DNA from 2 places in the Nocardia heshunensis genome. Region 2 is predicted to be linked to the other one. Evidence: riboswitches for the same ligand, from Rfam matches in the RefSeq annotation. Region 2 holds a riboswitch; the other holds the start of a gene.
The links. Region 2 has a riboswitch for magnesium ahead of ACYVN4_RS28935 (NRAMP family divalent metal transporter). Riboswitches for the same ligand answer to the same signal wherever they lie in the genome.
Positions count from the first base shown of each region.

Region 1 (5,396 bases), on a different contig from region 2:
GGCCGTGTCGATGTCGGCGTCGATGAACATCCGGCCGTCGACGGTGAGCTCCAGATCCCCGTCGGCGGCGGTGGCCAGGCCCAGCAGCCGCGCGGCGTCGACCAGCGGCATGATGTCGTCGAGTTCGAAGCGCAGCCCGCTGGCCAGATCGGGCAGATCCGCGCGCCCGCCGCTCATGGCGACCAGATCCAGCATGCCCGCGATGCCGTCCACGCTGGCATCGGGCAGCGGCCGATTGGTGGGGGTGGGTGTGACGGTCTCCCGATCGCCGTCGTAGGGGGAGTCGGTGAGCATCCGGTAGGCGTGGTCCACCAGGTTCTGGAACTGGGTGCTGCGCGGGTCGCGCGGCTGCTCCATGCCGATCTTGATCTCGCCCTTGATGCGTCCAGGATTGTTGTCCAGCACCAGGATTCGGTCGGCCAGCTGCACCGCCTCCTCGATATTGTGGGTGACCATCAGCATGGTCTTGGTGGGGAAGGCGGTCTCGTTCCACAGCCGCATGAGCTCGCCGCGCAGGTTCTCCGCGGTGAGTACGTCCAGCGCGGAGAACGGCTCGTCCATGAGCAGCACTTCCGGCCGCACCACCAGGGCGCGCGCGAACCCGACGCGTTGCCGCATGCCGCCGGAAAGCTCCTTGGGATAGGCGTTTTCGAAGCCGTCGAGCCCGATCATGTCGATGGCGTCGGTGACCCGCTCGTCGCGTTCGTAGGTCGGGATGCCCTGGGCACGCAGCCCGAGTTCGACGTTCTGCCGCACGGTCAGCCACGGCAGCAGCGCGAAGGTCTGAAACACCATGGCGGTGCCGGGATTCGGCTCGGTGATCTCGGTGTCGCGCAGCCGCGCCGTGCCCGCCGAGGGCTGCACCAGCCCGGCGATGATGCGCATGAGCGTGGACTTGCCGGAGCCGGATTTGCCCAGCAGCGCGACGATTTCGCCCTCGCGCAACTCCATGCGGACATCGGAGAGGACCGCCAGCTGCTCGCCGGAGGGGTTGGTGAAGTTCTTGGTGACGCGATCCACGGTGATGACGGGGGTGGACATGGCGTCCTCCTTTCTAGACGAGTGCGTAACGGGTTTCGGCGGTGCGCTGCAGGCGTCGCCAGACCACGCGGTTGATGGCCACCGTGACCACGCTCATGACGAGGGTGCCGAGCAGGACCTTGGCGAACTCGTCATTGCTGGTGGCATTGGTGATGTACGCGCCGAGCCCGAACGCCTCCAGGTGCGTGCCGCCGGAATCGACGACCTCGCCGACCAGGGTGGCGTTCCAGGCGCCGCCGAACGCGGTGATCGCGCCGACCACGTAGCCGGGGGCGATCGCGGGCAGGATCAACGACTTCCAGCGTTCCCGCCCGCGCACGCCCAGATCGTCCATGGCCTCGCGCAGATCGGTGGGAATCTGCCCGGCGGCCGCGATCACGTTGAACAGCACGTACCACTGCGCGCCCAGGGCCATCAGCACGGTGCCGCCGATATTGAGCGAGATGCCGGTGTAGGTCAGTCCCGCGACCACGAAGATGTAGAGGAACTGGGCCGGGAAGCTCGCCATGACCTGGACCACCGGCTGCGCGAACCGGCAGATGCGCGGATTCATCCCGATCCACACGCCGACCGGCACCCACACGATGGTGGAGAACACCAGCAGCACCGCCACCCGGCTGAGGCTGGCCAGACCCATCAGCGAGGCGGGCCCGAATTCGGCGAAACCGACTGTGCGCTCGAAGTATCGGGCCAGCGTCCACGCACCCCAGCCGAGGGCCGTGAACAGCACGGCGAAGAACACCACGTCCCCGGCCAGGCTGCCGCGCTTCGGCTCGAAGGGGGAGCGGGTGGCGCGCCCGAAGATCCGCATGCCGCGATCGACCGCCTCGCCGACCGGCCGCAGGCTCCCCGCGATCCGAGCGGGAATCGTGGTGCGGCGCAACAGATCCAGTACCAGGCTGCGCGGGGCCTGGGCGGCCTCGGTGTGCTCCACCCGGAACCGTTCCGACCAAGCCGTGAACGGTCGCCAGAACAGCACGTTCACCAGCACGATGGTCACGACCATGACGACCGCGCCGATCACGAGTTGACCGACCGCTGCCTGCGAGGTGGCGGCGGCGATGAACGAGCCCATGCCGGGCAGCGCCTGATCGTTGCCGGACACACTGATGATCTCCGAGGACGCCAGCATGAACCAGGCCCCGCCGAAGCTCATCATCCCGTTCCACACCATCGGGATCATGGCGGCCGGAATCTCGACCCGGGTCAGCCGCTGCCAGCGGGTCAGTCGCATCATGCGCGCCGATTCGTCCAGCTCGCGGGGCATATTGCGCAGGGCCTGGTAGTAGGCGAAGGTCATGTTCCAGGCCATCGCGGTGAAGATGGCGAAGACGCACGCCGCCTCCGCGCCGAGGTACGAGCCCGGGAACAGCGCGATGAACGCCGTCACCGTGATCGATACCAGCGCCAGCACCGGCACCGACTGCAGAATGTCGAGCAGCGGGATGAGCACCTTCTCCGCGCGCCGGGAGTGTGCGGCCCACTGGCCGACGACGAGCGTGAAGAGGATGGACGCGACCAGCCCGGCGAACATGCGCAGCGTGGTGCGGGCCGCGTAGTAGGGCAGGTTCGCGGGATCGGTGGAGACGGTGTCCGGGCTGTCACCGGGCAGCCACGGCACCGAGATGTCGCGAAAGAGCCTGACCACCAACACCGTCAGCACCACGCCCGCGGCCAGCAGCAGGTAGTCGGCGGGGCGCAGCCCGCGGCGGACCCGACGGGCCTCGGGAGTTGTCTTGGGGCTGTTGGGGATTGCGATTTCCAGAGTCATGACTGATTCCTCATTCAGCGGCGGGCGGCGCGTTCACGACATTGAAGAAGTGGATCGCCGACCCGATCAGCGCGGGCACGCCGATGAGCACGTTGAACACCACGACCCCCATGCCCGCGCGGATGACGGCCCCGGCCAGACAGCCGACGACCGCGCCCACCGGACCCGCCGCGACGGTGGTGAGCGCACCCGCGAACAGGCAGCCGAGCGGGCCACCGATGACCGCGCCCAGCAGCGTGGCCACCGCGACGGCCGCACCGATCTCGGTGTTGACGTGACCCATCGCATTGTTGAAGCGGTCCTCGGGGCTGTCGCCGTCGCTGATCGCGCGCAGGTCGAAATTTCGGACCGGCGCGGTGGCGGCCTGCTCGGTCTGGGCGCGCTCGTCGTCGGTGAGCGGCCGGGCGAGATCGGTGCGCGGCGCGAGAATGGCGGTGTTGCCGTTGATCCGGGCGTCGATCGGATACATGGAGCCCTGCTTGGCCAGCTGCAACGGGAGCGAAGTCACGACGATCCCGGCGGGGTCGAGGAGCTGCAGGCGGTCGTGCTCCACCCGCAGTGAGCCCGCGTCGGTGTGTAGTTGCACCGTGCGATCGACGATCGTGGCCCGGGCCTCGATGGCCGTGGGTTCGGCGTGCGCGGTGGCGTGCGTGGTCAGCAGGGCGACGCTGGTCAACGCGGCCAGCCCGGCGAACATACGAATTCTCATCAGGATGGTGTCCCCTCATCTGCCGCGGCCCGAGGGGTATTACGGGCAGCGGTGAATTCCGTCGCGCACGATCGTGCGGACGGCGTGATGCCAGTGGCGAAATTTCCGAATTCGATACGGAAAGAGGCATGCGAATATTGCGGAACCGCGCAGAATGCGGCACCGGAATATCGGTGGATTTACGTGCGTCGAGGCGACGCGACGTGGGTGTGCTTAGCGGCCCGCTCGCAGGCGGAGGGGCCGGTCCGGAGACTCCGGACTGTCAGAGGGCGTCATCTGGCTGCCCCGACCTCCTCAAACTGGTTGAACGCGATACGTCAGCGCACACGGGGAAGGTCGCCCGGCGAAACCGGAAAGGGACGAACACCCCTCTCGTCAGAGCTTCGGCACTGTGCGACGTATTCCGCTTTCGCGGGAAAGCCACTTTGGATAACCCCTTAATCCGGGGAAATCTGTCCTAACCTTGGGCGTCTCTCGACGTCGTCAGATCAGTGGCCTGTGTTCGTACAGGAGCCTCGCCTATCGAGGTGCGATTACGAACGTAGTTAATATCCTGTGAATTGTCAAAATTCATATTCTGCGGTGGCGCAGATCGCACGAGTCGTGGCGTTCGCCTACGCTGGTCGGCGTGATGAGAGCGGTGGGCGCGGCGGTGGGGATCGCCCTGATCGGGGTGGCCCTCGCGGGTTGCGGCGGCTCCTCGACCCAGCCGGCGGCGGCCACCACCACGAGTGCCGCGCCCAAAGCGGTAGCGCCGTCGCCGAATACGATCGGGCTCTGCGGTGGGGTGGAGGACGCCGAGGTCGGTCAGCGGACCGGGTTGAGCGATTTGCAGCGGGTATCGGTGAACCCCATGAGTTGCGTTTGGCAATCGCCGTCGAGCACCGGCCATACGGTGGTGTTTCACTGGTTCCGAGGCAGCTCATTGGAGGAGCGCCGCAGCCAGGTCACCTCGGGCAAGCCCAATACCCTTCAGGTCGGGGGCCGCTCGGGTATCTATTGGCAGGGCAGCCAGACGTGCGAGGTGGCGGTTGCCTTCGGTGACACCGATTTCATCGACTGGTCCGTGCAGGGCGGCATCCCCTGGGATGCCGCGAAGGAGCCCACCTGCCTGCCGTTGATCCTCCTGGCCGGTGACACGTTGAAGCAGGCGGGACAGGGCTGATGGCACGCTGGTATTCCCGAATCGCGGTGGCGGCGTTGCTGATCGCCACGGTGACCGGCTGCTCGCACGGCAGCAAGGAGGCCGAGGTGCGCCCGGCCACCGATCCGAATCTGCTGGCGGGCTGCGGTCCGCTGGAGGATCAGAAGCTGGCGAGCACGATCGGGGTCAGCGGTCTGAAGCGGTTGAGCGAGCCCACCATCTGCGATTGGACCGCGGTGAACGCGGGCGGTGGCGCCGTCGACCTGACCTATGCCTGGTTGCACGACGACACCCTGTCGCGCGAGGTGCAGATCGCGGGCCAATTCGGTTACCAGATCGAGCGTTTGGTCGTGCGGAACTTCGGCGGCATGTACTGGCGCGATCCGAAGGATCCGGGGAGTTGCGCGGTGACGGTGGCCGATACCGGGACCGTCACCTGGTGGGTGCACAACCGCGATCACACCGACCGGCCCGATCCCTGCTCGGCGGCGATGGCCCTCATGACCGCGGTGCTGTCCGTCGACGGCGTCTAGCGCTCCGCGTCTCGCTCGGCTCAGTGCTCCAGGAACGTGGCGACGATGTTCCAGAACATGCCCCGGTCCACGCTGTGGAAATCCCAGCTCTCGGTGAGGCTGTGGGTGGCGCTCACGATCGCCGGGATATCGAAGTCGTGCCGGGTGGCGGTGCCCTTGGCCTCCACGGCGGTGACGACGTAGGCGGTGGCGGTTTCT
Region 1 covers NZ_BAAGTC010000002.1:880,073-885,468, forward strand. Annotated here, with positions in the region: gene ACYVN4_RS04200 (ABC transporter ATP-binding protein) at 1-1,041, opposite strand, end outside; gene ACYVN4_RS04205 (ABC transporter permease) at 1,055-2,812, opposite strand; gene ACYVN4_RS04210 (hypothetical protein) at 2,823-3,521, opposite strand; M-box (ykoK) riboswitch at 3,882-4,055, opposite strand; gene ACYVN4_RS04215 (DUF3558 family protein) at 4,153-4,686, shown strand; gene ACYVN4_RS04220 (DUF3558 family protein) at 4,686-5,198, shown strand; gene ACYVN4_RS04225 (hypothetical protein) at 5,219-5,396, opposite strand, start outside.
Region 1: linked by a shared signal. The riboswitch ahead of ACYVN4_RS04210 (hypothetical protein) and the one ahead of ACYVN4_RS28935 (NRAMP family divalent metal transporter) in region 2 are both predicted to bind magnesium.

Region 2 (5,396 bases):
GTAGGAGGCCAGCCGGTAGAGCGCGGTGACCAGGGTGTCGTCGGGGGACTCCGGCAGTCCGGCCCACACCATCGCGCCGATTTTCGTTCTGGCATCGGGGATTTCGGTCACCATGGCCAGCCGGTCGCCGAAGAATCGGTCGCTGGCGAAGCGGTGCACCTCGTGCAGCAGGTTGGACAGGTCCTCGAAGTAGTAGTGCACGGTGGCGGGTGACACCCCGGCGCTGCCGGCGATCTCCCGAATGCGCGGGCCGTCGGCGCCGGGTGCGGCGACCGCGGCCAGCGCGGCGTCGAGGATCGCCCGCCGCGCCCGCTCCTGATCCTTCTTGCGCGCCATCCGAACCCTTCCGCCGATCGACAGTTAAGTCATTGTTACGTTGTTTCGCCCCACTTGTCCTGCTGAGTTACCGCATTCTTTGATGGTAAGTCAAAGAAAGGCCGAGCCATGGCGACCTATCCTCAGCAGCTCTCCCGGGCCCTCGGCATGGGCGAGAACATCCTCATCACACTGTCCGCGGTGACGCCGGCGTCCAGCGTGTTCATCATCATTCCGGCCATCCTGCTGGCCGCCGGGGGCGCCTCCGTGCTGACCCTCGCGCTGGCCGCGGTGGCCTCGGTATTCGTGGGCTTCTGCTATGCCGAACTGGCCACCGCCTACCCGATCGCGGGTGGCGAATACACCTGGGCGGCAAGACTGTTGGGACGCTCCAGCGGCTTCGCCATCTTCGTGCTGACGCTGGTGAACGGGGTGCTGATCATCGCGGTGATTGCGCTCGGCACCGGCGACTACCTCAGCGTCGCGATTCCCAGCCTCGGCGGCAAATGGGTCGGCGTGGGTGTCATCGCGGTGACCACGGTGGTCGCGCTGCTCAATATCAAGGCGAACGCCTGGGTCACCGGAGTCTTTCTGTGCGTGGAGGTTTCGGCCATCGCGGCGCTGGTGGTGCTCGGCGCGACGCACGCCGAACGCGGTCCGGCCACCTTCCTGCACGCGCAGACCGCCGCGGCCGACGGCCTGACCAACCCGGGCATCGGATCGCTGGCGTCCTTGATCCCGGTGGCGCTGTTCGCCTACAACGGTTACGGCGCGGCGGTCTACTACTCGGAGGAGACCCGCAATGCCACCCGGACCATCGGCCGGGTGATCATGATCTGCCTGACAGCCACGGTCGCCATCGAGATCCTGCCGCTCGCCGCCGTGGTGTTGGGCGCACCCTCGCTCACCGAGCTGCTGCACAGCGACGCGCCGATGAACTACTTCCTCACCGCCCGTGGCGGTTCGGCGGTGAACACCGCGGTGAGCGTTGGCATCGCGATCGCCATCGTGAACGCCGTGATCGCCATCATCCTGCAGATCGCGCGCCTGCTGTTCGCCTCGGCCCGCGATCGCAGCTGGCCGGATCCGATCGATCGCGCCCTGGGCGGGGTGCATCCGCGCCTGCATACCCCGGTGGTGGCGACCCTGGTGGTCGGCGCGTTCGCGGTGCTGGCCGCCGCGCTGCTGCCGATGCACTGGCTCATCGTGGCCACCGGCGCGGGTCTGGTGCTGGTGTACCTGTTCGTGGCGTTCGCGGCGCTGCGAATCCGGCTGGCGCGCACGGGGATCCAGGGCGGCTACCGGATGCCGTGGTGGCCGGTGCCGCCGGTGATCGTCATCGCGGTGATGCTGTACTCGGCCTACAGCCTGGGCCGCGACGACTGGCAGCAGATCGCGTTCGCGGCCGCCGCCATGGCCGCGGGCTATCTGTATTACGCGCTCTACCTGCATCCTCGACGCGGCGAGCGCTGGAGCCTGCCGGACCCGATCCACGAAGAGTGAGCCCCGGTCGCGCCCTCATCGACACGACCGGGGCTCGCGGCCCGCGTCTGCTACTTCGTCGGAGCCGGGACGAAGGGCTGGTTGATGGTGGTGAAGTACTGGACCGCGGCGGCGATGGCCACCGGGGCGGTGACGAGGATCATGCCCGCGATCGCGCCGAGCGCGCCTATGGCCGCGGCTCCCGCGAGGCAGCCGACGACGGCACCCGGCAGGAAGAAGAAGAGGCCGCCGATAATGCCCGTGGCCAGCGACGCTCCGGCGCCCACGGCGATGCCGCCCAGGGCACAGCCGACCGCGCCGCCGCCGATGCCGCCGACCAGGGTTCCGATGGTCGCGCCGATGGCGATGGTGTCCTTCATGCGGTTCCAGGCCGCCTGCTCACGGTCGTACGGGGTCTTCCACGGAGCGGTGTCCTCGAAGGGCAGCGCGACCGGCTGATAAACCGCGTGCTGCAGATCGAATTGCGGTGTCAGAGTGGCGGTCAGGCCCCTGATTTCGGTCGCGATGGGGAATACGAAATCGTCCACGCGGAAGGTGAGTTCGGTTCCAGCAACCACCGTGCCATCGGCACCGTGGATCTTGAAGACACCGTTCTCGACGTCCATCGAGCCGATATCGGTGGAAATGGTCGCCGACCGATCGGAAGCCGATGCCGTGTAATGGACGGCACCGACATCTCCGCTGGTAGGTTCGGCATTCACCGTTCCGGCCGTAATTGCTGTGACGGCGGCCACCAATGCGGTCACCGCGGCTAATCCGCTCTTGCGCACTTGATTTACCTCGATTTGATAGGCCCGCGTCATCAGAACTCATCGCAGGTTCAGTTATTGACAAGCAAACTTTAAGTCTGCTCTCAGGCATCAGCAATGGACATTTGCCCTTTAGTGACTCGATACACATATCCGCACCCCGTTTAGCAGCAAATAATCCGGTCGTTCGGGGAGTGGGCCGCCGGACTGCTTGCGGCACAACGGATTCCAGCGAACCGACCGGACCGGATTTGACAACGCCCTGGACCAGGCCCACCATTGCTCAGTCAGCACCTCGCTAGGCGAGGCTCCTGTACGAACACAGGCCACTGATCCGACGACGTCGAGAGACGCCCAGGGTTAGGACAGATCACCCCGGATTAAGGGGTGATCCGAAGTGGCTTCCCCGGGCCGCGAGCCCCCGGATACGTCGTGCAGTGCCGAAGCTCTGACGAGAGGGGTGCGGGGCGACACCACGGGTGTGCCCGAATCCCTTCTTGCCGTGCGTGATGCGACAGCACAGGTAGTGACGTCCGCGTACGTCCCGGCGGCAAGGAGGTGAGGGACGAACAATGAGTTCCGGCGATAGTCCGTATCCGAGTATGGATTTCAGAATCTTGACGTCCCCGGCTTGCCGCATTCCGGTCACCGGCTGACCCGTTCCCACACCGATCCGTCCCGCGTCGTCCCGACGCCGGTCGCGTCCCCACGTGTGCCTCGAACCGGTCGATCGTGCCCGAAATCGCTTGGCGGCCGGGTGTATTCCGCATGCCGATACACCTGATGATCGAAAGCGAGGGAAGTGCCATGGCCTTCTTCGCGAACGGCTCGCGCCGCTCCACCACCGTCGCCGCACCCGGCGCCGCCGCCAACGCCCACCCCAGCGATGCCCGCCCCGCCGGCGCTGTCATGGACAGCGCCCACGTCGGCGATATCGTCGGCGCGCTGGGCTCCATCGGACAGCACGACACCCTCGAGGGCCGCACCCGCGGCCAGCGGCTGCGCATGCTGCTGGCCATCATCGGCCCCGGCCTGATCGTGATGGTCGGCGACAACGACGCCGGCGGCATCGCCACCTACGCGCAGGCCGGGCAGAACTACGGCATGGCGCTGGTCTGGACGCTGGTGCTGCTCATCCCGGTGCTGTACGTGAACCAGGAAATGGTGGTGCGCCTCGGCGCGGTCGCCGGAGTCGGGCACGCACGCTTGATCTTCGATCGGTTCGGCAAGTTCTGGGGCGCGTTCAGCGTGGGCGACCTGTTCATCGTGAACGCGCTGACCATCGTCACCGAGTTCATCGGTGTCTCCATGGCACTCAACTACTTCGGCCTGCCCAAGGCGATCTCGGTGCCGCTGGCGGCGATCACCCTGTTCGCCATGGTGGCGGGCGGCTCGTTCCGGCGCTGGGAGCGGTTCCTGTTCGGGCTGATCGCGCTGAACATCGTCATGTTCCCGCTGGCATTCCTGGTGCACCCCCAGATCTCCCAGATCGGGCACGGCTTCATTCCGTCGTTCCCGGGCGGGTTGAACTCGACGCTGCTGCTGCTCATCGTGTCGATAGTCGGCACCACCGTCGCGCCGTGGCAGCTGTTCTTCCAGCAGTCCAACATCGTCGACAAGCGCATCACCCCGCGCTGGATCCGCTACGAGCGCATCGATCTGTGGGTCGGCATCGTCGTGGTGATGGTCGGCGCGGTGGCCATCATGGCCGCGGCGGCCTTCGGTCTCGCCGGCACCGACGCGATCGGCAACTTCACCGATGCCGGTGCGGTCGCCCAGTCCCTGCACGATCACATGGGCACCACGGTCGGCGCGCTGTTCGCCCTGCTGCTGCTGGACGCCTCACTGATCGGCGCGAATGCCGTCGGCCTGGCCACCACCTACGCGCTCGGCGACACCCTCGGCAAGCGGCACTCGCTGCACTGGAAGGTCAGCGAGGCACCGGCCTTCTACATCGGGTACGCCGCGCTGCTGGCCGTCGCGGGTGCGGTGTCCTTCAGCCCGGATCACGTGCTGGGTCTGCTGACCCAGGGCGTGCAGGCACTGGCCGGTGTGCTGTTGCCCTCGGCCACGGTGTTCCTGGTGCTGCTCTGCAATGACAAGGCCGTGCTGGGACCGTGGGTGAACACGGTGCGCCAGAACATCGTTGCCGGCGTCATCGTGTGGTCGCTGGTGCTGCTGTCGCTGGCGCTGACCGCGGCGGTGTTCTTCCCCGGCCTGTCCACGGCGACCATCGAGATCGGTTTCGGCGTCGGCGCGCTGGTCGGCATCCTCGGCGGTGCGGGCATGCTGATCTCCTGGCAGCGCGGCAAGCGGCGCGACACCGAGCGCACCGCACGGGAACTCGGCAACCTGGACCCGGACCAGGTGGAGGAGTTGGAGTCCACTCCCCTCACCCGGGCCGAGCGCAAGGCCATTCGTGAGGCCGACCGCGACACCTGGCGCACCCCCGCGCTCGACACCCTCGAGCGGCCGGCGTTCTCCACGGCGCGCACGGCGGGCATGTTCGCGCTGCGCGGTTACCTGGTGCTCGCGGTAGTCCTGGTGGGCGTCAAGATCTTCCAGTCCATCGGCTGAAAATCAGCACCCGGCCGGGATACCCGACAGGTCGATCCGGCCGTCACGCTGGACGCCGTCGCATGCACTCGCGACGCCGTCCAGCGTGATATCACTCAATGTGATTGCCGCACTGCCGATCTGCCCGCCGCTGCTGCTGGTGCGCAACAGTGCTTCCCGGGCCGCCGCGATCGAGGTGCGCGCGATCCAGCCGTGCAGCACCGCGGTGTCACCGACATTGCGAATGCTGATGCCGTTGGCGGCGCTCGCGCC
Region 2 covers NZ_BAAGTC010000009.1:217,417-222,812, reverse strand. Annotated here, with positions in the region: gene ACYVN4_RS28950 (TetR family transcriptional regulator) at 1-336, opposite strand, end outside; gene ACYVN4_RS28945 (APC family permease) at 445-1,818, shown strand; gene ACYVN4_RS28940 (hypothetical protein) at 1,869-2,621, opposite strand; M-box (ykoK) riboswitch at 2,855-3,034, shown strand; gene ACYVN4_RS28935 (NRAMP family divalent metal transporter) at 3,375-5,144, shown strand; gene ACYVN4_RS28930 (hypothetical protein) at 5,148-5,396, opposite strand, start outside.